3 regions of the Nocardioides panacis genome follow, and region 1 is predicted to be linked to each of the others. Evidence: predicted binding sites of a transcription regulator. Region 1 holds the regulator's gene; each other region holds the start of a gene.
What was found. Region 1 encodes LexA, which represses DNA repair genes until DNA is damaged. Its sites were predicted from a motif close to TCGAACANNTGTTCGA; they were not measured.
Positions count from the first base shown of each region.

Region 2: a site for LexA is predicted at 3,527-3,542, ahead of KRR39_RS16855 (HNH endonuclease signature motif containing protein). Genes of this name have one in related genera too.
Region 3: a site for LexA is predicted at 7,016-7,031, ahead of KRR39_RS17595 (HNH endonuclease signature motif containing protein). Genes of this name have one in related genera too.

Region 1 covers NZ_CP077062.1:1,068,557-1,076,419, reverse strand. The annotation lists gene KRR39_RS05335 (DEAD/DEAH box helicase) at 1-1,369, opposite strand, end outside; gene KRR39_RS25920 (DUF6318 family protein) at 1,536-2,102, shown strand; gene KRR39_RS05330 (hypothetical protein) at 2,540-2,983, shown strand; gene KRR39_RS05325 (LysM peptidoglycan-binding domain-containing protein) at 3,200-3,607, opposite strand; gene KRR39_RS05320 (SDR family NAD(P)-dependent oxidoreductase) at 3,741-4,523, opposite strand; gene lexA (transcriptional repressor LexA) at 4,676-5,380, shown strand; gene KRR39_RS05310 (MXAN_6640 family putative metalloprotease) at 5,546-7,204, shown strand; gene KRR39_RS05305 (metallophosphoesterase family protein) at 7,214-7,863, opposite strand, start outside.
Region 2 covers NZ_CP077062.1:3,451,284-3,459,146, forward strand. The annotation lists gene KRR39_RS16845 (M36 family metallopeptidase) at 1-1,143, shown strand, start outside; gene KRR39_RS16850 (YqjF family protein) at 1,348-2,103, shown strand; gene KRR39_RS16855 (HNH endonuclease signature motif containing protein) at 2,201-3,493, opposite strand; gene KRR39_RS16860 (hypothetical protein) at 3,639-4,022, opposite strand; gene KRR39_RS16865 (GNAT family N-acetyltransferase) at 4,055-4,591, opposite strand; gene KRR39_RS16870 (DinB family protein) at 4,660-5,169, shown strand; gene KRR39_RS16875 (DUF1905 domain-containing protein) at 5,186-5,473, opposite strand; gene KRR39_RS16880 (SDR family NAD(P)-dependent oxidoreductase) at 5,509-6,447, opposite strand; gene KRR39_RS16885 (aromatic amino acid lyase) at 6,526-7,863, shown strand, end outside.
Region 3 covers NZ_CP077062.1:3,608,995-3,616,857, forward strand. The annotation lists gene KRR39_RS17560 (phosphatase PAP2 family protein) at 1-212, opposite strand, end outside; gene KRR39_RS17565 (ABC transporter ATP-binding protein) at 224-1,237, opposite strand; gene KRR39_RS17570 (ABC transporter permease) at 1,239-2,903, opposite strand; gene KRR39_RS17575 (thiamine ABC transporter substrate-binding protein) at 2,912-3,985, opposite strand; TPP riboswitch at 4,025-4,131, opposite strand; gene KRR39_RS17580 (alpha/beta hydrolase) at 4,170-4,604, shown strand; gene KRR39_RS17585 (alpha/beta hydrolase fold domain-containing protein) at 4,604-5,050, shown strand; gene KRR39_RS17590 (phosphatidylglycerol lysyltransferase domain-containing protein) at 5,050-6,741, shown strand; gene KRR39_RS17595 (HNH endonuclease signature motif containing protein) at 6,755-6,949, opposite strand; gene KRR39_RS26255 (DUF222 domain-containing protein) at 7,350-7,616, opposite strand; gene KRR39_RS17605 (hypothetical protein) at 7,532-7,863, opposite strand, start outside.

The sequences.
Region 1 (7,863 bases):
ACACGTGCAGCGCCTTCATCGTCTCGGCCGACCCGGTCACGGTGCGGCCGGTGACGAGCACCGGGTGCAGGTCCGGCAGCGCGTCCTCGAGGTGCCGCAGCGCGAGCCGGGCCGAGCCGGCCTCCTGGGACAGCACGCCGTCGAGGTCCGCCGGCAGCGTCGCGGTGGCCTGCTCGTGGTCGCAGAGCACCAGCATGCGCATCCGCTCCCCCAGCCCGCGGCGCTCGGCGCCGACGATCTCGGTCAGCGCCACGACCTTCGCCTCGCTGCGGGCCAGCACCCGGTCCACCGGGCTGCGACCGCGGCGGATCCCGCGCCGGGTGAGCTGGTAGCCCACCGACGGCAGCACCGCCCGGATCCGCTCCAGCACCGCGTCGTCCTCGCCGGTGGTGCGCAGGTGCGCCGCCCAGCCCTCGAGCAGCAGGACCCAGTCCTCGGCGCCGGGGTCGTGCCGGTGCCGCTCGGAGAGCCGCGCGCCGTCCGGCAGCGTCATCAGCCCGGCGTGCACCATGCGCAGCGCGGCGTCGGGTGGTTCGCCGGCGTCGTACCTCTCGTCGAGCCAGGCGAAGAACCCCGTCGAGCCGTACGCCGGGTCGCTGAGCGCCGTGGTCAGCTCCGCGAACCGTTCGCCCTGCGCGGCCAGCCAGTCGTTCTCGGTCGAGGTCGGCGTGGTCAGCCAGGCCAGCTCCGCGAACGGCGCCAGGTCGCCCTCCCGGACGACGGCCGGGATGCTGACGCTGAAGACCGAGTCGCCGAACAGCTCGTCGACGAGCACCCGCTGGTCGGCGGTGAGGGTGTCCGGCGGTGTCGCGGTCAGACCCAGGACGAACGCGTCGGGCAGCTCGTCGAGGACCTCCTGCAGCAGCCGGCCCCAGACCTGCAGGAGGTGGTGGCATTCGTCGAGGACCAGGGTCAGGTCGCCGACCTCCTTGAGCCGCTCGACGAGCGCGCGCCCGTTCGGGTGCAGCCGGTCGAGCAGGCTGCCCTCCTCGGCGGCGCCCGTCTCGACCCCGTCCTCGTCGACCTCCGCGTCCGGGTCGAACGTGGCGAGCGACTGGTAGGTCAGCGCGGTGAAGAACGTGTCGACCGCCCGGGTGCCGCTCGCCTGGTCGCCGTCCCCGACGAGGTCGGTCCAGCCGCGCAGCCACTGGGACTGGATCGCGGTGTTCGGGCCGAGCACGACGGTGGTGCGCCCGCGGCGGCGCGCGGTCTCCAGCCCGACCAGGGTCTTGCCGGCGCCCGGGGGCAGCACCACCCAGGAGCGCCGGGCCCCCGTCGCCTCGGCCCGCTCGATCGCGTCGAGGGCCCGGGCCTGGTGGACACGGAGCCGGTACGGCGCGCGCGTCTCCGCGACGCCCTCCTGCTGCATGCCCGGATCCTCCCATTCATCACGGTGCCGCGCTCCCGAACCGGTCGGGGTTGTCCACAGATCAGCGGAGAGGTCTTTCCCGATCGCGCGGGCCGTGGGTAGGTTGCCGGAGACGAGTCCGGTTTGTCCGCGCGCGGTCTCGGGTCGAGGGTGAGGGGGGCGCGTCGTGACACAGAGCGTTCGCAGGCTGGCCGCGGTTCTCGTGGCCCTCGCCGCCGCCGTGTCGGGGTGCACGGACTCCGCCAAGCCCCAGCCGCTGCCGAGCACCAGCGCGGCACCGAGCGTGAGCCCTAGTGCGTCGACGTCACCGACCGCCCCGGTGCTGCCCGAGGAGGCGAGAGGCACCTCCGCAGCCAGCGCTAAGGCTTTCGCGCGCTTCTACATCGACACTGTCAATTTTGCAGCCAGGACAGGGATAACGGCTGACCTAGCGACGCTCGGGACACCTCGCTGCGTGTCATGTTCTGCCATACGGAAGAACATTAATCGGATCTACAACGCGGGCGGGACCATTCGATCTTCCGGATGGCAGTTGACGACGGTGGCCCCTGTTCCCAAGCAACCAAAGCGGAGACCAATCCTGGACCTCGGCGTCTTGCAGCCCCCCGAAGTCGTCAAACAGACCAACAAAGGGCCCACCAAGCGATACAAGGGCGGCCGGCAACCCATGACCATGCACTTGCGATGGACGCTGGTCGGCTGGAGCGTTGAACGTCTGGATCTGGTGTCATGAGCCGTCCGCGCGTTGCTTTGATAATGGTCGGGTCACTGCTGTGGACGAGTCTGGCGGGACTGAACCTGCCTGTGCGGGCCGATGGTTGCGACGCCTCCGGAACCTCAAGCGACAGCGTTCTCGACATCGGAATGTCCTGTGCCAGCGCGGGCGAAATGGACCTCGCACCCTCCACCACAGGTGACGGCGACGATGCCAGTGCAAGTGCCGGTCAGCCCAACTTCATCAAGTATCGATGGGTCTCGGTGTGTGCAGGCTCGGAACCAAGCGAGGTACCCGGCCAATCCTTGGACTGCGCCCAGGCCAACATTTGCCCGGACCCAGCCGAGCGCGTCTGGCGTCTATGGGGCCAGACCCCGGCAGGTGACTGGAAGCCATTGACCACTCAGTGCGCCGGCCCCGCAGGACCGCCGCCTGCCGCGACGCCCAAGCCCCAGGTGACGCCCGGACTCGTCCTCACGGCGCTCCGCCGGATCGGACTGCCGGCCCTGCAGGCGCGCACCCAGCCGCGGGACAAGACGCTGGTCAACTTCGCGACGATCTTCTACGCGGACCCGCAGACGTTCACCCGCACCCTCACCCTGCTCGGCCAGTCGGTCGACGTGGAGGCGACGCCCACCTCGTTCGCGTGGCACTACGGGGACGGGACGTCTGCGACCACCTCGACGCCGGGGGCGCCGTACCCGGCCACGGACATCACCCATAGCTACACCGACGCGCACACCACGGTGGCGCCCAGCGTCGACGTCACCTACTCGGCGCGCTTCCGGGTGGGGAACGGCGGCTGGCAGGCCATCCCGGAGACCGTCACGATCGCCGGGCCGACCTCCTCGCTGCGGATCAGTGAGGCCACCGCGGTGCTGTCGGGCGACTACCAGTAGCTGCGGAACGGAACCGGCGTCGACCGGGACCGGGGAGGCCTGGTTCGTTCCGCAGCTCCGGACTGGTCTCGACAAGCTCGACCAGTCGGGGCGGGACGGCGGTGGCAAACAGAGAACGAGGGGCGGGCCGCGGCTGCATGAGCGCGGACCCGCCCCTCGTTTCCCCTCAAGCCGTCGACCCGGGTCGAGGAGGTCGTCGGCAAGCCTGTGGGTGCGTCAGCGCACCGGGACCGCGATCTCCTGGCCGACCCGCAGCGCGGCGCTGGGCAGCGCGTTGAGCTCCTGGATCTGGTGCACCATCTCGCGGACGTGGCCGGGCTCGGCGGTCTCCGAGGCGATCGCCCAGAGGGTGTCGCCCTGGCCGACCTCGACGGTCCGCGTGGCGACCGGGGCACCGGCCTCACCGGTGGCAGCGGAGTGCGAGCCGTAGACCGTCAGCACCGCGAGCAGCAGCCCGAGGAACAGCACCACGGCCACGACCTGGCCACGACGGGTCAGGCGGACGGGTGTCGTCCGCGGGGCGCGGCTGGCGCGCTCACGGGTGAAACCGGGGTTCATCGCGATGGTGCTCATCTGGGACCTCCTGGGGAAGGAGTCGGTCGGGGAGTCGAACGGTGCGTCCATGACCGAAGTTCTATCGAGGACCTCCGACAGTTTCCGGAAGCTGCTCCTCGAACGGCTGTTCGATCGAACACATGTGCGACATTAGAGCATGTGTTCGAACGGATCAAGACCCTGAGCGAACAAACGTTCGAACCTATCCGCGGCGCTCCATCACCCGGCGGCCGACCCGGGCGAACAGCCGGAACCCCGCAGCCGATCGCGACGGGGCCAGCGACCCGACGCGGACGAGGGCTCCCCGCCAGGCCGGCAGGCTGCGCACCACCCGGCGCGAGCCGACCAGCGCGACCGCCGCACGGGCCACCTCCTCCACGGTGAGCAGCCGGCCGGACGAGTGCACGATCGCCTTGGCCGGCCCGTCGGGGCGCATCCCCTCGACAATCGCGGTGTCGACTCCGTCCGGGCACAGCGCGTGCACCCGGACCCCGCGGGGCACCTCGACGCTCGCGGACATGGTGATCGAGACGACGGCCGCCTTCGTCGCGGCGTACACCGCGAGACCCGGGACGGGGCCGAGGCCGGAGGACGACGCGACGTTGACGACGTCACCGCCGCCGTCCCCGAACGCGGCGAGCGCTGCCCGCATCCCCCACAGCACGCCCTTGAGGTTGACGTCGACCAGGGCGTCCACCGACGATGACGCGAGCTCGACCAGGGTGCCGTCGTCACCCACGCCGGCGTTGTTCACCCAGACCGCGAGCCGGCCGTGGCGGGCCGCCTCCCCGGCGACCAGGACGTGCGCCGCCTCGTCGCGCACGTCGTGCGCGAGCCCGGCGACCGCACCCACCTCGCCCGCCGTACGACGGGCGGCCGCACCGTCCACGTCGGTCACCACGACGGCGTACCCACGCTCCACGAGCAGCGCCGCGACCGCCCGCCCGATGCCCCGGCCCGCCCCGGTCACCACCGCACTGTCCATGCCCAGGAGCCAACCAGACGACCTCCGGGACCCGTCGACGGCACCGTCGCCGGGCGACACGCCGTTCGAACAAATGTTTGAACAACGCGTCGCCCGACGACTAACGTGACAGCACGGTCAGGCGAGCGGAACGCGGCAGAAGGAGCAACCCCATGGCAGGCAAGCGCAAGGACACCGGCGGCGGAGCCGACGTCGCGGAGCTCCCGGACGGCCCCCCGGACGCCCACGGCCTGACCCCGCGCCAGCAGCGCGTGCTGACGGTGATCCGGGACTCGATCGAGCGTCGCGGCTACCCGCCCAGCATGCGCGAGATCGGCGAACGGGTCGGCCTGACCAGCTCCTCGTCGGTCGCCCACCAGCTGCGCGTGCTCGAGGAGAAGGGCTACCTCAAGCGGGACCCCAACCGCCCCCGGGCACTGTCGGTGTTCAACCCCGACGAGGCGGAGTCCGTGGACGAGACCGGCGTCGGCGACGCGATGCCCGCGGCGACCTACGTGCCGATGGTCGGCCGGATCGCGGCCGGCGGCCCGATCCTGGCCGACGAGCGGGTCGAGGAGATCATGCCGCTGCCCAAGAGCCTGGTCGGCGAGGGCACCCTGTTCATGCTCGAGGTCGTCGGCGACTCGATGATCGACGCGGCGATCTGCAACGGCGACTACGTCGTGGTCCGCCAGGAGCAGACCGCCGAGAACGGCGAGATCGTCGCCGCGCTCATCGACGGCGAGGCGACGGTCAAGACCTTCCAGCGCAAGAACGGCCAGGTGTGGCTGCTGCCGCACAACCAGGCCTACGACCCGATCGACGGCACGAACGCCACGATCTTGGGCAAGGTCACCGCGGTTCTGCGCCGCGTCTGACCGCTCCGCACGACCGACGGACCGTCCCCTCACGGGGCGGTCCGTCGTCGCGTCCGCCGCTCTGTCCGGCTTTCCCCAGATCGTCCCGGCAGATCTCGCGACACGCGGCACCGACCGTCCCACCGAGGCTAGGCTGACTGTCCCTCTCACAGACCGGTGTCTCCCGTGATCGGACAACTGCTCACCCTCGCTCTCACGACGACTCTGCTCGTCGGGCCCCTCGGCAGCGCCGTCGCCGTGGCGGACCCCGGTCCGGACGTCACCACGGCGACCACCGCCCCCGCGCCCGCACCTACCGTCGGCGAGGGCACCACCCCCGAGCCCGTGCAGGACCCGGCGACCGCGGCCACCCGGGCGCTGGCCGGCGCCCAGGACCTGTTCGCACCCACGACCAGTGCCCCGCAGTCGCGCGCCGACCGCCCGGCCACGCAGCCCACCCGCGACGGCACCCTGGTGCTGCGCGAGCTCGCGCTGCGCGCCCACGACCTGGCCACCCCGGCCGAGCGCCGCTCCGCCCGGCACATCCTGCGCCGGCCCACCGACGGGTCGAACGCGGTCGGCGGCGAGCCGAAGTACACCGTGCCGGCCGCGATGGTCTGCACGGCCACGGTCTGCGTGCACTGGGTGGAGAACGACGCGAACGCGCCCACCGGCTCCGACGGCGACCCCGCCACGGTGCCGTCCTGGGTCAGCCTGACCCTGCAGACGGTCGACGCGGTCTACACGGCCGAGACCGCCGTGATGGGCTACCGCACACCGGTCCCGGACACCGCGGCCATCGACAACGGCGGGGACGGCCGGCTCGACGTCTACCTCGCGAACATCGGTGACCAGGGCCTCTACGGCTACTGCGTCCCCGACGACACCGCGCGCACCTCGGTCCGGGCCGTCTACGGCTACTGCGTGCTGGACAACGACTACGCCGCCACCGAGTTCGGCGGCACCCGCACGCCGGTGGACAACCTCCGGGTGACCGCCGCGCACGAGCTGTTCCACGCGGTCCAGTTCGCCTACGACTGGTCCGAGGACCCGTGGCTGATGGAGGGCACCGCGACCTGGATGGAGGACCAGCTGTTCGACGCGGTCGACGACAACCGCCGCTACCTGGCCGGCAGCCCCCTCGCCGCCTCCGACATGCCCCTGGACTTCGCGACCGCGGACCTGCGTGGGTACGGCGCCTGGCTGTTCTGGCGGTTCCTCAGCGAGTCGTCCGGGCCGGGGAACACCGACGACCCGACGATGATCCGGTACGTGTGGGAGCAGGCGGCCGGTGACGCCTACTCCCTGCAGGCGCTCCAACGGGTGCTGGCACTCAAGGGCACCACGATCGCGGAGACGCTCGCCCGGTTCGGCGTGTGGAACCGCGACCCCGCGCACTACTACTCCGAGGGGCACGCCTACCACGCCTCGCCGCTGCTCGCCTCCCGCACGCTGAGCCGCAGGTCGCCCACGTCGCACCCGCACACCGCCACGCTGTACCACCTCGGCCAGCTGTTCGTGCGCTACGTCCCGAGCCCGTCGTTGGGCCGGCACGCCACGCTGCGGGTCGCGGTCGACATGCCGGCGACGTACCGCGGCTCCCTCGCCCGGGTCATCGTGCACCACCGCAACGGCAGGGTGGTGGGCTACCCGGTGCGGCTCACCCGCTCCGGCGCGGGCACCCGGCTGGTCGGCTTCTCCTCGCACGAGGTCAGCTCCGTCGAGCTCGACCTGATCAACGCGAGCACCCGCTACCGGTGCCACCAGAACACCTACGAGAGCTGCTCGGGCCTCCCGCTCGACGACGCGCTGACCACCCGGTACGCCGCGCACGCCAGCCGGTGACTCCCCGGGTCAGCTGAGCGCGACGAGCAGCAGCGGTCCGCCGTCGTAGCGGCCGCCGTCGATCGCGACCACCAGCCCGTCGGCGTACGTCAGCGGACCCTCGACCTGCGCGGACGGTACGTCGAGCAGGCTGCCGATGATGCTGTGGCCGTGCACGATCTGCTCGCCTCCGAGCGTGTCGAGCACGGCCCTCGCGACCCGGGCGCCGTCGGTGCCGTTGAAGTCGAACCGGCTGGTGAGCGCGGCGAACACGTCGAAGTGCTCCTGCGCGTCGTCACCGGCGAGCAGCCCGGCCACGGTGGCGTTGACCTCGTCGACGGACGACCCCCAGGCGAGGTAGTCGGTGGTGTCGGAGTGCATCAGCAGGCGGTCGCCGGCCCGGGCCATCGCCGGCAGCCTGCGCACCCAGGCGACGTCGTCCGCGGTGAGCCCGGCCTGGTCCATCTCGTGCCCGCCGTTGAGCAGCCACAGCTCGGCGAACCGGGTGTCGGGGAACAGGTGGTAGCCCAGCATCAGCGCCTCGTGGTTGCCGAGCAGCACCCGCACCCGGTCGGGGGCCTGCTCCTGCAGCGAGCGCACGAACCGGATCACCCCGATGCCGTCCGGGCCGCGGTCCACGAGGTCGCCGAGGACCCACAGGTCCGTCTCGCCGCCGGTCC
Region 2 (7,863 bases), 2.4 Mb from region 1:
ACCGGCGGCAACGACACCGAGGGCGTGCCCGGCTTCGACAACCGCAACCCCGCCCTGAACGGCACCATCACCGGCACCGTGCTCAACGCCTCGACGGGCAAGCCGGTCGAGGGTGCGCGGATCATGCTGGGTCGCTTCGAGGCGCGCAGCACCCCGGTCGCCACGACCGGCCCCACCGGCGCGTTCCGGATCACGGCCACCCAGGCGACGTACCCGCTCACCGTGCAGTCGCGGGGGTTCGGCTCCCGGACGTTCGACGGCGTCGCGGTGACCAAGGGCCGGACCACCACGAGGAACCTCGTCCTCGCACCGAACCTGGCGTCGAAGACGTTCGGTGCGGTCTCGGTCTCCGGTGACGCCGGCGCGGCGATGGACGACACCGAGGCCAGCTCGTGGAAGACCACCAAGGGCGGCAAGGCGGTCATCAAGCTGGCCAAGGAGTCCGTGGTCGACACCGTGCAGGTCAGCGCCTACACCAGCAGCCGGTTCGAGGGCCTGAAGAGCTTCACCCTGCAGACCAGCACGGACGGGGTGAACTGGAAGACCCAGAACGTGGGCGGCACCGACGCGTTCGGCTACCAGGCCCCGCGCCCGGTGGTCCCGGACCTGCACTACAAGACGTTCACGCTGCCGACCCCGACCAAGGCGGGCTTCATCCGCTTCTGGGCCGACGCGCCGCAGGGCAACACCAAGACCAACGTCCAGGTCGGCGACATCCAGGTGTTCAGCGCCTCGGCCTCCGGCCTCACCCCGCCGCCCCCGCCGCCGCTCGACGCGCCGGTGACCGAGAAGTTCACGATCGCCGCGGGCAACCCGGCCAACGTGGTCTCCCCGGGCGTGGTCGGCACCGAGCTGGAGAACACCTGCACCGTGCCGCCGGCCAGCCAGGACAGCGACGGCCACGTCACCGTGCTGTCGGGCGAGGCGAACGACGGCCAGCACGCGTTCAGCCTGGCGGCCGGGCCGACCGCGGTCGACGCGGACGTCTACCTCTACGACGCGGACTGCGCGCAGATCGGCTCGTTTGCCACCGAGTCGGCCGAGGAGTCCGGCATCATCCCGTCGGGCACGGCGTACGTCCTCACCTCGTTGTACGCCGGAGCGGCAGCCGACATGACGCTGACGATCACCGACACCAAGTAGGCCCGGCGGCCCTCGCTGGGCCGCCCACGAGCCGGAAGGCCCCGTCCCACCCCTCGTGGACGGGGCCTTCCTCGCGCTCCGAGCCCGTGGGATCGGAGAGTCACGACCGCACCACTGTGACTCGGGACCCGTCGTGGGATCAGGGCCGAAGGTCCCGATCCGGTCGTACCGGGCGGACGGGCCCGGCGTGCCTAGGCTGGCGGCGTGACCGTCCCCGGCATCGAGCCCGTCTCCCCCGTCGCCCCACCGGTGCGCGGCCCGGTGATGATGAACCAGCACTGGCGCGACCTGACCTTCCTGCACTGGGCGGTCGAGCCGTGGCGCGTGCAGGCGTACCTGCCGCGGGGCGTGCGCCCCGACACCTACGAGGGCGTGACCTACGTCGGGCTGGTGCCGTTCCGGATGGTCGACGCCGGCGTGGCGCGCGGACCGGGCGTGCCCTGGGCCGGCACGTTCCTGGAGACGAACGTCCGGTTGTACTCCGTGGACGACACCGGTCGGCGCGGCATCGTGTTCCTCAGCCTGGACACGGACCGCGCGGTCGTGGTGGCCGGCGCGCAGGCGGTGTTCGGCCTGCCCTACCGCTGGGCCCGGATGCGGTACGACGTCCGCGGCGACGTGCGCACCTACGACGCCCGCCTGCGCCGCCGCAGCTCGCGCCCGACCAGCCACGTCTCGGTGCGGGTCGGCGGCCCGCGGGCCGCGACCCCGCTCGACGAGTTCCTCAGCGCCCGGTGGGGCCTGCACGTCAGCCGGTGGGGGCGGACCTTCTACGTCCCGAACGCCCACGGCCCCTGGCCGCTGCGCGACGCGGAGCTGCTCGCGCTCGACGACCAGCTGACCGCCTCGGTCGGTCTCGGTGAGCTCGCCGACCATGCGCCCGACCACGTCGCGTTCAGCGACGGCGTGCACACCGAGTTCGGGCTGCCCACCCTGGCGGACCGTCCCCGGCGGACGTGACGCTCCCCGGCTGACGGGCACAGGTGCACCGTCCGCGGAATGGCGCCTGCGGGCGCCCGGACGTGCCGAGGTTTCCCGTGGGCCTTCCGTCTGCGGTCTAGGTCCTTCGGTTGAACCGGACCGTGCCGTCGGGGAGTCGTCGCAGGTCGTAGCTCTGGGGGTGGTCGGCCATCCGGTGGTGCGCGGGACACAGCGAGATGCCGTTGCTGGCGTCCGTTGGGCCGCCGTGACTCCACGGCTGCAGGTGGTGGTACTCCACCCAGGCCGGCGGCCGGTCGCAGCTGTCCGCGGCGCAGCCCTGGTAGCGGTGGTTGATCGCATGCTTCTGGTAGCGGTCGAACAACCGCCGCTCCCGGCCCACGTCCAACGGCACCGAGTCACCGCCCAGCACCATCGGGATGATCCCGGCCCGGCACGCCAGCCGGCGGGCCTCCCCGGCCGAGACCCGGTGCCCGGTGTCAAGGGCCGCCACCCCGAGACCGGAGACCAGGGCGTCGAGGCCGATCGTGACCACCACGGTGAACGGGGACCCGTTCACGGCAGGCACCGCGCTGAGGTGGTGTTCCAGCAGCTCCATCAGCCCGAGCCCGAGCAGGGTGGCGTGCGGCAGCTTCGCCCCGGTCTGCGGGTCGAGCCGGGCCGCCCCGATCCGCCGCGGGCTGGTCAGCGCCTCCAGCGCCTTCCTCAACAGCTGCGCGTGCAGGGTGGGCAGCCGGAACCGGCCCTGGCTGGTGCCGTCGCCCTGGTCGTGGATCGTCAGCTGCGCGAGCGCCCTTGCCCGGGCCTCCTCACGTTCGAGCCTGGCACCCTCGGCGGCGTCGGCCGCCTCGGGGCAGACCACCTCGAACAGCCGGTGCCCCAACCTGCGCAGGGTGCGCGCGTCGAACACCTTGGCCTGCTCGAGCAGGTGCGCCTCGGCGCGGGCCTCGGTGCCGGGAGGGAGGTCGTCGTGCTCCGAGGTCAGCCGCTGCACCGCGGCGGTGAGGATGCCGGCCTTCTCCACGTCGATCACCCCGGCCGCCAGTGCGGCCCGGGTCCGGCCGAACCGGTCGTCCAGCGCGGTGGCGAGGTGCAGGTCGCGGTGCCGGCTCGCGGTGCTGGTCCCGGTGGCGTGCGCCAGCCAGGCCGCCGTGTCGACGGCGCCGGAGTCCGCGGCGATGTCGTCGCGGTCGGCCTGCACCAGCACCCGCAGCTCCAGCTCCTTCAGGCGGTTGCGCTGCCGGCGCAGCTCCACCAAAGCCTCACGCTGCTCGGCCCGGGTCATCGACCAGGTCGGGGTCCCGGCGAGCCGGTCCAACGCAGCCGACAGCGAGGCGGCGAACCGCAGCACCGCATGTCCGGCGGGCGGCTGCCCGACCGGAGGCGGCGGAGGCGCGGTCACCGAGGTCATGCCGCAACGCTACGAGTGCCAAGTCCCCTGTCCTCGAACGAGTTTTCGCGCCGTGGACAACCCTTGGGGCCCTGCCTGTGTGGACGAAACCTGGCTGCCCAGGAGCGCTGAGGTCCCCTTCATCCCCGCCCGAGCCGGGCGCCGCTCAGCGGGCCGCCTCGTCCGGGACGGCGAGCCGCGGCACGCCCTCGAGACGCCGGTGGAAGCGGACGTGCTCGGCCCGGGCATCCAGGGCCCGCCACAGCACCGCGTGCGCGGCCCAGGGCAGCGGCTCGTCCCCGTCGCGCCAGGAGGGGCCGAAGCCGATCCACACCGGCGTCCAGTCGGCCGCGAGGTCCCACTCGCCGCGGTGCCGCTCCAGCAGCCGGTGCCGGACCTGGAACGCCTGCCGCGGCCCGTCGTCGCAGATCGGCGCGGTCCGCACCGGCCACACCCGCAGGTCGAGCGCCATCAGCTCGAGCTCGAGGTCGCCGAGTACGCGCGGGTGCACCAGCACGGTCGCGACGTTCTCGTGCGGTGGTCTCCTCACCCCGAGACGCTAACCCGAGCCTCCCCCCGGCGTCAGCCCGTCGCCGACCACTCGTGGGCGAGCAGGCCGTAGACGTCGGAGTCCCGCCAGCCGTCCCGGATCAGCAGCACCTCGCGCAGCCGGCCCTCGTGGGTCATCCCGAGCCGCCGCAGCACCCGGCCGGAGGCAAGGTTGCGCGGGTCGCAGGTGGCGAACACCCGGTGCAGCCGGAGGTCGGTGAAGCACAGCTCCAGGAGCAGCCGCGCCGCCGCGGTCGCCAGCCCCCGTCCCCAGTGCTCGGGGTGCAGCCCGTAGCCGATCTCGCCCTGCCCGTCCCCGCGCAGGTTCAGCTCGCAGCTGCCGACGACCTCGCCGTCGCAGGTGACCACGTAGACGAACCGGTTGCGGGGCCGCTCGTCGGCGGCGGCGACGGCCTGCTCGACGAAGGCGCGGGTCTGCTCCTCGGTGTTGGGTCCCCAGCCCTGGTAGCGGCAGACCTCCTCGCGGCTCGCCCACCCGTGCACCGCGCGCCAGTCGCGCTCCTCGACCGGTCGCAGCTCGACGTACGGCGACCCGGCTCGTGTGCTCACGGCGCCGACTCTGCCAGGTGGCACCACCCCGGTTGCCGGCGCACGACGGGCATTGGGATGCTGCGGGCATGCCCACCCCGCCGCCGGCGTCCGCCGAGGACGTCATCGACCAGCCGCTCGACCTCCAGCTCGAGGTGTTCCTCGACGAGCACCGGGCGATGCTCGCGGAGTGCCTGGACGGGCTGACCGAGGAGCAGGCGCGGGCGTCCCTGGTGCCGTCGCGGACCACGCTGCTCGGCCTGGTCAAGCACGCGACGTTCGTCGAGCAGGTCTGGTTCGACGAGGCGGTCACCTGCCGCTCGCGCGCCGAGATCGGCATCCCCGCGACCCCCGACGAGTCGTTCGCGCTGACCGACGGCGACACGGTCGCCGGCGTGCAGCAGGCGCACCGTGAGGCCTGCGAGTCCTCGCGGCGTGCGGTGGCGGGCCTCGGCCCGGACGACCTGGTGCACGGCAACCGGCGCGGCCCGCTGCCGCTGCGCTGGGTCTACCTGCACGTGCTGCGCGAGCTCGCCCAGCACTGCGGGCACGCGGACATCCTGCGCGAGCAGGTCCTGGCCGCTGCCGCCGTCTCCTAGCCCCGGCCGGCGGGCCTCAGACGTCCACGGTCAGCCGGACGGTCACGACGTCGCCGACGTCGAGCTCCTCGGCCCGGCGCACCGCGGTCTTGAGCGGGACGACGTACCCGCCCTCCTTGGGCCACAGCGAGGTGGTCCAGCTGGTCTCCCCGATCCGCACGGTCACCGGGATCATCCCCCAGCCGTAGCTCACGAACGAGGACGTCGCCTCGAGCTCGTCGCACTCGTCGGCGGGCACGCTGACGAAGTGCCACGGCGCCGGTCCCTTCCAGAACCAGATCTCCCCACTGAACTCCAGGTGCACAGCGGCAGCCTACGAGCGCGCGCCCCCGGGCGGACCTAGCCGACCAGGTCGGCGGACACGTCCCACAGCCGCGCGGCGGCCTCCGGGTCCAGCGCCCACTCCCGGACCCCGGCCGAGACGTGCGCATCGTTCGCGACCGTCGGGGCCTCGTTGCAGTCCTCGAGGTAGTGGCCCCCCGTGGCGAGCTCGGGAGCGACCGCCGCGACCAGCGACGTGGCCGCGCCCTGGCGGGTGTCCTTGAAGGTCACCCGGCCCTCGTCCTGCATCCGCTGCCAGCCGTCCTTGACCTCCTGGGACACGTAGCGCTGGAGGTTCGTCATGATCCCGCCGGGCATCAGCGCGTTGGCGACGATCCCGTCGTCGGCCCAGCGCCGGGTCGCCTCGACGGCGAGCAGCACGTTGGCGGTCTTCGACTGGCCGTACCCCTGCCAGGGGTCGTAGGCCCGGCGCTCGAAGAACAGGTCGTCGAAGTGCACCGGTGAGGCCAGGTGGCCGCTCGAGCTGACCGAGACGATGCGGGCGCCGCCGGCCGCGGCGAGGGCGCCGTGCAGCCCGGTGGTCAGCGCGAAGTGGCCGAGGTGGTTGGTGGCGAGCTGGCGCTCCCACCCCCGGTCGGTGAGCTCCAGGGTGGGGACCGCCATCACGCCGGCGTTGTTGACCAGCAGGTGCAGCGGCCCGGTCCAGGCGTCGGTGAAGGCCCGCACGCTCGGCAGGTCGACGAGGTCGACGTACGCCACGTGCACGTCGGGGTTGCCGGTGGTCGCGGTGATGTCGGCGGCGACCCGGTCCCCGGCGGCGGTGTCGCGGACCGCGAGGGTGACGGCCGCGCCGGCCCGGGCGAGCGAGCGGGCGGTCTCCACGCCGATGCCGGAGGCGCCGCCGGTGACGACCGCGCGGGTGCCGGACAGGTCGACGCCCTCGACGACCTCGTCCGCGGTGGTGGTGGCGTCGAACCGGGTGGTGATCAGAGTCATGGACCCATCCTGTCCCGGCGGTGGTGAGGGTCCATGCTGGAGCCTGACACCCACCCCCCCGTCGAAGGAGAGCCGCTCGTGCCGTCCGCCGCGCTGTCGCTGGACCACCTGATCACGTGGGCCATGAAGGGTGGGCCGGCCCCGGTCGGGCTCACCGACGCCTCGGTCGAGCGGATCATGCTGGCCAGCGAGCACCTCCGGCTGGCCGGCCGCTCGGGCGCGGTCTACGGGCTGACCACGGGCGTCGGCGCGCTGCGCACGGTGCCGACCGACATCACCCCGAGCGACGGTACGTCGCACGCGCTCCGGCTCTGGCGCAGCCACGCGACCGGCTTCGGGCAGACCTACGACGACGCGACCGCGCGGGCCGCGATGGCGATCCGGCTGCACCAGATCACCTCGGGCCGCTCGGGGGTGAGCGCCGGGCTCGCGTCGTCCCTGGGGGCGGCCGTGGCCGAGGGCGCCGTCCCGGACCTGCACCGGTTCGGCTCGATCGGCACCGGCGACCTGGTGCCGCTCGCCGAGCTGGGGCTCACGCTCGTCGGGGAGCGTGCCTGGCGGTCCGGGGGCGCGCCGCTCGCGCCGGTCGACGACGGCGACGCGCTGCCGTTCATGTCCAGCAACGCGCTCACCCTCGCCACCGCGGCGCTGGTGCACCGCCGCCTGGCCCGGCTGTCCGACGCGGCCGAGAAGGTGACCGCGCTGTCCGCGGTGGCGCTGCAGGCCTCGGTGCAGGCCTACGACCCGCGGGTGCACGCCGGCCGCCCGGACGCCTCCCAGCAGGGCGTCGCCCGCCGGCTCATGGCGCTGCTGTCGCCGGCGGACTGGGTGCCGGCCCGGGTGCAGGACCCGTTCGCGCTGCGGACCGTCCCCCAGGTGCACGCGCCGTTCGTCGACGCGCTGGTCACCACCGAGCACGCGGTGCTCGTCGAGGTCGACGACTCCACCGAGAACCCGCTGGTGGTCGCGGACGGCACGCCCCTGCACCACGGCGGCTTCGTGACCGCCCGGCTGTCGGCCACCCTGGACGCGCTGCGCCAGGCGACGTACCCGGTGATCTCGCTGTCCGCGGCGCGGCTCTCGGCCCTGATCAACCCGTCGCTGTCCGGCCTGCCGGCGTTCCTCGCGTCGGGGCCGGCCGGCAGCTCCGGGGTGATGATCCTGGAGTACCTCGCCCAGGACGCCCTGGCCCGGGCCCGGATCCTGACCACCCCCGTCTCCACCGGGCACGCCTCGGTCTCCCTCGGCCTGGAGGAGCACGCGAGCTTCTCCACGCAGGCCGTCTGGGCCAGCGAGCAGATGGTCGAGCTCGCCCCGGTGGTGCTGGGCTGCGAGCTGATCGCGGCCGTGCGCGCGCTGCGGATGGACCCCGACCGGCTGCCCGACAGCCCGGTCCGGGCGGCCTACGACGTGGCG
Region 3 (7,863 bases), 2.4 Mb from region 1:
GACGACATCCGGCGTCGCGAGCGCCACAGCGACCGGGGCACCACGTCGACGACGAAGGCGCCGACCACCATCATCGGCAGCCGGAACCACGACGGGCCGAGCGATCCGTCGGGGTCCTTGAGACCTTCGCCGAGGGTCAGGCTCGCGACAACGGCGACGACACCCATCATGAGTGCCACGCCCACCAGGAGGCCGTACGCTCGCCGTTTCACAACGACACATCCTAGGTGCTGAGGGCCGGCGGGTCAGATCGGCCGAGCGGCGCGGTCCGCGTGAGATCGACCACCAGCCGCACGTCCTGCCCGACCCCGGGTCCGGGACCGCCCGGGTGCGGCAGGTCCGCGACCGCCGGCAGGTCTCCGACCCCCTCGACGTGCACGGTCAGCCGGACCAGCTCCGGGGTCATCCGCGCCGCGGTGACCCGTCCGAGCAGCGGCCCGTGCGGGACCTCGCGCAGCGCCGACCTGCGCAGCGCGACCGGGGCCGCCGACCCGGTGACGGTGCGGGCCGCGTCCCCCTCGAGGACCGTGGCGTAGCCGAGGAACCGGGCCGCCTCGGCGTCCGCCGGCCGGCGCCAGACCTCCTCGACGGTGCCCGCCTGGACCAGCCGCCCGGCCCGCATCAGCGCCATCCGGTCGGCCACCGCGAACGCCTCCTCCTGGTCGTGGGTGACCAGCAGGGCCGTCGTACCGGCGGTGACCAGGATGTCGCGCAGGTCGTGGGCGAGCCGCTCGCGCAGCCCGCGGTCGAGGGCGGACAGCGGCTCGTCGAGCAGCAGCAGCCGCGGCTCGACCGCCAGCGCGCGGGCCAGGGCGACCCGCTGCCGCTCGCCGCCGGACAGGTGCGTGATGCTGCGGTCGCCGAGCCCGGGCAGGCCGACCAGCTCGAGCAGCTCGGCCACCCGGCGGGCCACCTGGTCCTTGGGGATGCGGCGCAGGCGCAGCGGGTAGCCGACGTTGCCGGCCACGGTCTGGTGCGGGAAGAGCTGGCCGTCCTGGAACATCAGCGCGAAGCCCCGCCGGTGCGTGGGTACGGCGGCCAGGTCCTGCCCGTCGTAGGAGACGCTGCCGGCGTCGAGCGCCTCCAGGCCGGCGACCGCGCGCAGCAGCGTGGACTTCCCGCACCCGGACGGCCCGAGCACCGCCAGCACCTGTCCGGCGGGGAGGTCGAGGCTGACGTCGTCGACGGCGGGGGCGGCGGCGTCGAAGCGCACGGTGAGGTCGCGGACGGTGAGCACGTCAGAACGTTCCCACGGACCCGAGCCGGAACCGCTCGACGGCCGCCATCACCGCGACGGTGACCAGGCCGAGGACCACCGAGGCGGCCAGTGCCATGCCGAAGTTCTGGTCCCCGGGACGCGACACCAGCTGGTAGATCAGCACCGGCAGGGTGGGGTTCTCCGGACGGGCCAGGAAGCTGGTCGCCCCGAACTCGCCGAGCGACACCGCGAACGCGAACCCGGTCGCGGCGAGCAGCGGCCGCCAGAGCACCGGCAGGTCGACGGAGAGCGCCACCCGCAGCGGCGAGGCGCCCAGGGAGGCCGCGGCCTGCCGCTGCCGGGGTTCGAGGGAGCCCAGCACCGGGACCAGCGTCCGGACCACCAGCGGCAGCGCGACCATCGCCTGCGCGATCGGCACCAGCACCGCCGAGCTGCGCAGGTCCAGGGGCGGCCGGTCGAGGGTGACCAGGAACCCGAAACCCAGGGTCACCGCGGAGACCCCGAGCGGCAGCATGAAGACCGAGTCGAGCAGCGCCACCGCCCGTCGTCCGGAGCGGGCCCGCGGCCGGCGGGAGACGGCCAGCGACACCAGGACCCCGAGCAGCATCGCGAGCAGGGTGGCGTCGACCGCGACCCGCCAGGAGCTCGCGAGGGCGGTGGACGCCGGAACCAGCAGCGCGGTGCCCTGGCCGGCGCCGCCACCGGTGCCCGCGAGGTCCCGGTAGTGCCCCAGCCCCCAGGTGTCGCCGACCCGCAGCGAGCGGAGGAGCAGGGTGAGCAGCGGGGCCGCGACGAAGCCGAGGGTCAGCGTGGTGAGCGCGACCACCGGCAGGTCCCGGCGCCGGGGACGGCGGGTGGCGTCGCGCTCGCCGGTGCGCTCCAGGGCGTGCTCGCGGGTGGACCGGGTCCGCTGGGCGCCGTACAGCAGCACGCTGACCACCACGAGCTGGAGAACCGAGAGGGCGGCGGCGCCCTGCAGGTCGAGGAGCTGGGTGGTGAGCAGGTAGATCTCGGTCTCGACGGTCGCGTAGCGCAGGCCGCCCAGCGTGAGCACGACGCCGAACGCCGTCGCGCAGAACAGGAACACCACGCTGGCCGCCGAGACGATGCCCGGCAGCAGGGCGGGCAGCGTGACCGTCCGCAGCACCTGCAGCGGCGAGGCGCCGAGGGCGGCCGCGGCCTCCTCGCGGCGCCGGTCCAGCCCCGCCCACAGCGAGCCGACCGTGCGGACCACGACGGCCAGGTTGAAGAACACCATCGCGGCGATGATCGCGGCCGGGGTGCCGTCGAGCTCCAGCCCGCCGAGCGGCCCCGAGGAGGCGAGCAGCGTCCGGAACGCGACCCCGACCACCACGGTCGGCATCACGAACGGCATCAGCACGAACGCCCGCAGCAGGCCGCGGCCGGGGAAGCGCAGCCGGTAGAGCACGAACGCGACCGGCACGCCGAGCAGCACCGTGACCACGGTCGCCAGGGCGGCCGACCAGACCGTGAACCACAGCACCCGGTGCACGCGCGGCCGGCCGAGCACCTCGAGGACGCCGGCCACGTCGAGGTGCCCGTCCGGCGCGAAGCCGCGACCGACGATGCCCGCGACGGGCAGCACGAAGAACACCGCGAGGAACGCCAGCGGCAGGGCCGCCAGCGCGACGACCCCGGCCCCTGCTCCCGCCCGCCTGCTCATCGTTCGGCTCACCGGGTGGTGACGTCGCTCCACTCCCGCAGCCAGGTGTCGCGGTTCTTGGCGACCTCCGCGGGAGCGACGGTGAACGGCTTCGGGGCGACCTCGGCGTACCTCGCCCAGTCCGCGGGCAGCGTCGCCTGCCGGTCGACGGGGAACACGTACATGTTCTCGGGCAGCGCCTCCTGGAAGGACTTCTGCTCCATGAAGTCGATGAACGCCCGGGCGCCCTCCGGGTTCTTCGCGCCGGCCAGCACGCCGGCGTACTCCACCTGCCGGAAGCAGGTGTCCAGCAGCGCGCTGGTGGTCGGCTTCGTAGCGCCCTTCGGGATCGTGAACGGCGGCGAGGAGGCGTAGGACAGCACGATCGGCCGGTCCCCGCCCCCGCCGCCCGCGGTGAAGTCGACCTCGTAGGCGTCCGACCAGCCGGAGGTGATCTTGGTGCCGTTGCCCATCAGCCTCGTCCAGTACGACGGCCAGGCGTCGCCGTACCTCGCCACGGTGGCCAGCAGGAACGCCAGCCCCGGCGAGGAGCTCGACGCCCCCGGGGTCACGAAGAGGTCCTTGTACGCCGGCCGGGTCAGGTCGTCCAGCGACGCGGGCGGGGTGAGGTGGTGCTTCGCGAACCAGGTGTCGTCGACGTTGACGCACACGTCGCCGAAGTCGACCGGGGTCAGCCGCGCGGCCTCCCGGGCGTCGGGGAGCGCGTAGTCCGCGACGGAGCCCGGCAGGTCCTTCGGCGTGTAGTCGGCCAGGATCCCCTCGTCGACCGCCCGCGAGGCGAAGGTGTTGTCGATGCCGTAGGTCATGTCCGCGATCGGGGAGCCCTTGGTCAGCACCAGCTTGTTGGTGAGCTGGCCGGCGTCGCCGTTGGGCTCGATCTTGACGGTGTAGCCGGTCTTCGCGGTGAACTGCTTCAAGACGTCCTTGGACATCGCCCAGGAGTCGTGGGTGGCGACCACGACGGTCCTGCCCGCGCCGGAGCCGGTCGACTCCGCCGTCGTACCCCCGCCCACGGAGCAGGCGGTCGCAGAGGTCAGCGCCAGCGCCAGCCCTGCCGTGGTCAGTGCGCGCAGAGCGTGCATGGGTGTCATCTCCCGTTCGTTCTGGGAGGGAACCGCGTGTGCGGTCGAGACTCGACTTCCTTCGCCGGTGCTAACCGAATCAGGTTCGAGGGTCAGCGGGCCATCCCGCACTCTCAGCGCCCGGTGGCGCTCCCCTGTCGTTCCCCGCCGACACTACACGCGCCGGCCTCGGTAGCCTCCGGTCGTGCCCAGTCCCCAGCACCAGCTCCTGACCCGCGTGATCCCGGTGATCCGCCGTCGCAGCGAGGTGCTCGATCCCGAGCAGGTCCGCCGCGACGTGCTGGCCCGTCAGGCGCAGGCGGACCCGTCACCCCCGCGACGGGTGGCCCGCGCGTTCACCGTGCGCCGCACCGAGCGGTCCGGGCTGCCGGTCTTCGAGCTCGCCCCGCGCGGCGCAGACCCGGTCCGGACCGTGCTCTACCTGCACGGCGGCGGGTTCGTCAGCGGACTGGACCACTTCCACTGGCGGTACGCCGCCCGGCTGGCCCGCGGCCTCGGGGTGCGCGTCGTGCTGCCGGCCTACCCCCTGACCCCGACCCACACCTGGCGCGACGCGCTCCCCGGCTCGTCGACCTGTTCGAGCAGCTCGCGGTCGAGTCGCCGCAGGGCGTCGTGGTGATGGGCGACTCCGCCGGTGGTGGGCTCGCGGTCGGTCTGGTCCAGCAGGTCGTGCGCCGCTCCGGCCCGCAGCCGACCCACCTGGTGGCGTTCGCCCCCTGGGTCGACCTGACCGGCGAGACCCCCGGCACCGCGGAGGCCGCGGCCGACGACCCGTGGCTGACCCTGGGCAAGCTGCGGCTCTACGGCACCTGGTGGGGCGCGGGCGACCCGCCGGCCCCCGAGGCCAGCCCGCTGACCGGCGACCTGTCGGGGCTGCCCCCGACGCTGGTGCTGTGCGGCACCCGCGACCTGCTGGTGCCGCAGGCCCGCGCGCTGGTGCGGGCCGCCCAGCAGGTCGGCAGCCCGGTGACGTACGTCGAGGAGCCCGGGCTGCTGCACGTCTACCCGCTGCTCCCGATCCCGGAGGCCCGGCGGGCGTGGCGCCAGGTGCGGGCGTTCCTCTGATGTGGCGCCGTCTCTGGACGACCGTGCGCACCCCGTCCTGGGTCGCCCGGATCGTCGGCCTGGTCGGCGCGGTCACCGTGGTCAGCGCGGTGCTCCCCGGCTTCCGGGACCGCACCCGGATCATCTACGAGCTGGTGCCGGACGCGTTCCCGGCGGCCGCCACGACCGGCGCGGCCGCCGTGGGCCTGGTGCTGGTCGTGCTGTCCCGCGCCCTGCGCCGCGGCAAGGCCCGGGCCTGGCTGCTGGCCACCGTGCTGGCCGCCGTCGCCGCGCTGCTGCACCTGCTCAAGGGCCTCGACGTCGAGGAGGCCGTCCTCTCGCTCGCCCTGGTGGTGCTGCTGCTCGGCGCCCGCGGCAACTTCACCGCCAAGCCGGACCCCCGGTCGCTGAGCCGGACCGTGGCGGTGCTCGTGATCGGGCCGCTCGTCGCGACGGTCCTCGGCTGGCTGTGGCTGGCGATCGACGCGGACGGCCAGGTCCCGGGGACCGGCACCCCGGCCCGGTTCGCGCACGCGTTCCTCGGCCTGTTCGGGATCACCGGGCCGGTGCGGTTCATCGACCAGCGCGACGGTCAGCGGGCCGCGGTCGCACTGGTGGTGCTCGGGGCGTCGGTGCTGCTGGTCGCGTTCCTGGTCGCCCTCGCCCCGGCGGACGGCCCGCACGGCCTGAACGCGGAGGAGGACGGGCGGCTGCGGGCGCTGCTCGACTCGTGGGGCTCCATCGACTCGCTGTCGTACTTCGCGCTGCGCAACGACCGGTCGGTGATCTTCTCCCCCTCCGGCAAGGCCGCGATCACCTACCGCGTGGTCGGCACCGTCTCCCTGGCGGCCGGCGACCCGCTCGGCGACCCCGAGGCGTGGCCCGGTGCCATCGCGGAGTGGCTGGCCGAGGCCCGCTCGTTCGGCTGGGTGCCGGCCGTGCTGGCCGCGAGCGAGCGCGGCGCCGAGGCGTTCCACCGGGCCGGGATGGACGCCCTCGAGCTCGGCGACGAGGCGATCCTGCACGTCGGGGAGTTCTCGCTGGAGGGCCGCTCGATGCGCGGGGTCCGGCAGGCGGTGTCCCGCTGCGAGCGGGCCGGCCTGCAGGTGACCTGCGCCCGGGTGGCCGACCTCGATGACGAGACCCTGGAGTGCGTCCGGACGCACGCCGACCAGTGGCGCGACGGCGCGGTGGAGCGCGGGTTCTCGATGGCGCTGGGCCGCTTCGGCGAGCGCGCCGACGGGCAGGCGGTGGTGGCGCTGTGCCGGGACGGTGCGGGCGAGCTGCGCGGGCTGCTGCACTTCGTGCCGTGGGGCGCCGACGGGCTGTCGCTGGACCTGATGCGCCGCGACCGGGAGTCCGAGAACGGCATCGTCGAGCAGATGGTCGCCGGCCTGATGGCCGAGACGGCCGCCCTCGGCGTACGTCGCGTGTCGCTGAACTTCGCGGTGTTCCGCAGCGTGTTCGCCCGCGGGGAGCGGCTCGGCGCCGGACCGGTGCTGCGGGTGTGGCGCGCGGTGCTGCTGTGGGCGTCGCGGTTCTGGCAGATCGAGTCGCTCTACCGGGCGAACGCGAAGTACCAGCCCGAGTGGGTGCCGCGGTTCGTCTGCTTCCGGTCGTCGGCCGACCTGCCGCGGGTCAGCGTCGCGGCCCTGCGCGCGGAGGCCTTCCTGGTCGCGCCGTCCTGGGTGCAGCGGTTCGTGCGCTCCTGAGCCCGCGGTCCCCTCACCGTCGTCGGTGGTAGCGGACCTCGCCGGTGGGGAGGTGGCTGAGGTCGAAGCGAGGGTCGTGGGCGCGGCGGTGGTGGAACCCGCAGAGCGGGACGCCGTTGTCGAGGTCGGTGCCGCCACCGTGGCCCCGCGGCTGGGCGTGGTGGACGTCGCACCAGGCGAAGGGACGCTCGCAGCCTTCGCGGCACACGTGTGGTGGATGACCGACAGGGCTCGGCGCTGCGCGGTGGAGTGCAGTCGGCGCTCCCGCCCGAGGTCGAGCACCTGGTAGGCGCTACCCAGGACGACCGGCAGGAGGCCGGCGTTGCAGGCCGGCCGGCGAGCCTCGCCTGCCGAGAGGTGCACGCCGGTGTCCAGCCGGGCCGACGCGAGCCCGTCGAGCAGGCGCTGGTGGTCGACGTGCACCAACAGCGTCAGCGCGTTGCGGGTGAAGCCACCCGCGATCCCGTCGGCGCTGGTCGGGAGATGCTCGATGAGCTCGGTGAACCCGTGCCCCAGCCTCTCCGACCCGTTGCGCCCGGGTCGATGGGCGACAGCCTCGTGGCGGACGGGCTCGCCGGCCCTGTTGCGGGACAGCTGCGCCGGGGGGGTCAGCACCCTCGCTTCGTGCGCGTCGGCCAGCTCCCGGGTGACCACCTCGAGCATCCGCCGACGGCCTGCCTCAACCGCTTGGCGTTCGCCCCCGCGACCGCCTCGGCCACGAGCCCTGCCTCCGCAGCCCGCCGCTGCGCGTCGCTCACGTCGACCGGGAGCAGGTCCGCGGACCGCACGATCACCGCGACCTGGTCCTGGTTGACCGCACCGGCGGCGAACGCGTCCCGGGTCGCGTGGTAGGTCTCCTCCAGCCGCCGCGCCACCGGACCAGGTTGGCCGTCTCCGCCCGGTTGGCCCCCGTCAGCCGGGCCGCCCACGCATCCGTGCCGGTCACCCCGAGCGACTGCGCCACCTTCCGGGCGTCGGCTTCCGCCAACAACGACAGCCGCAGCGCCGCTGCCTGCCCCTCCAGCGCAGCCGCACCGACGAGGGCGTCGGTCAGCTCGTCCACGTCCAGTCCCGCGACCGGGACCGCGGCGGCCGCGCGCATCGCCGCCCGCGCCGAGGGCA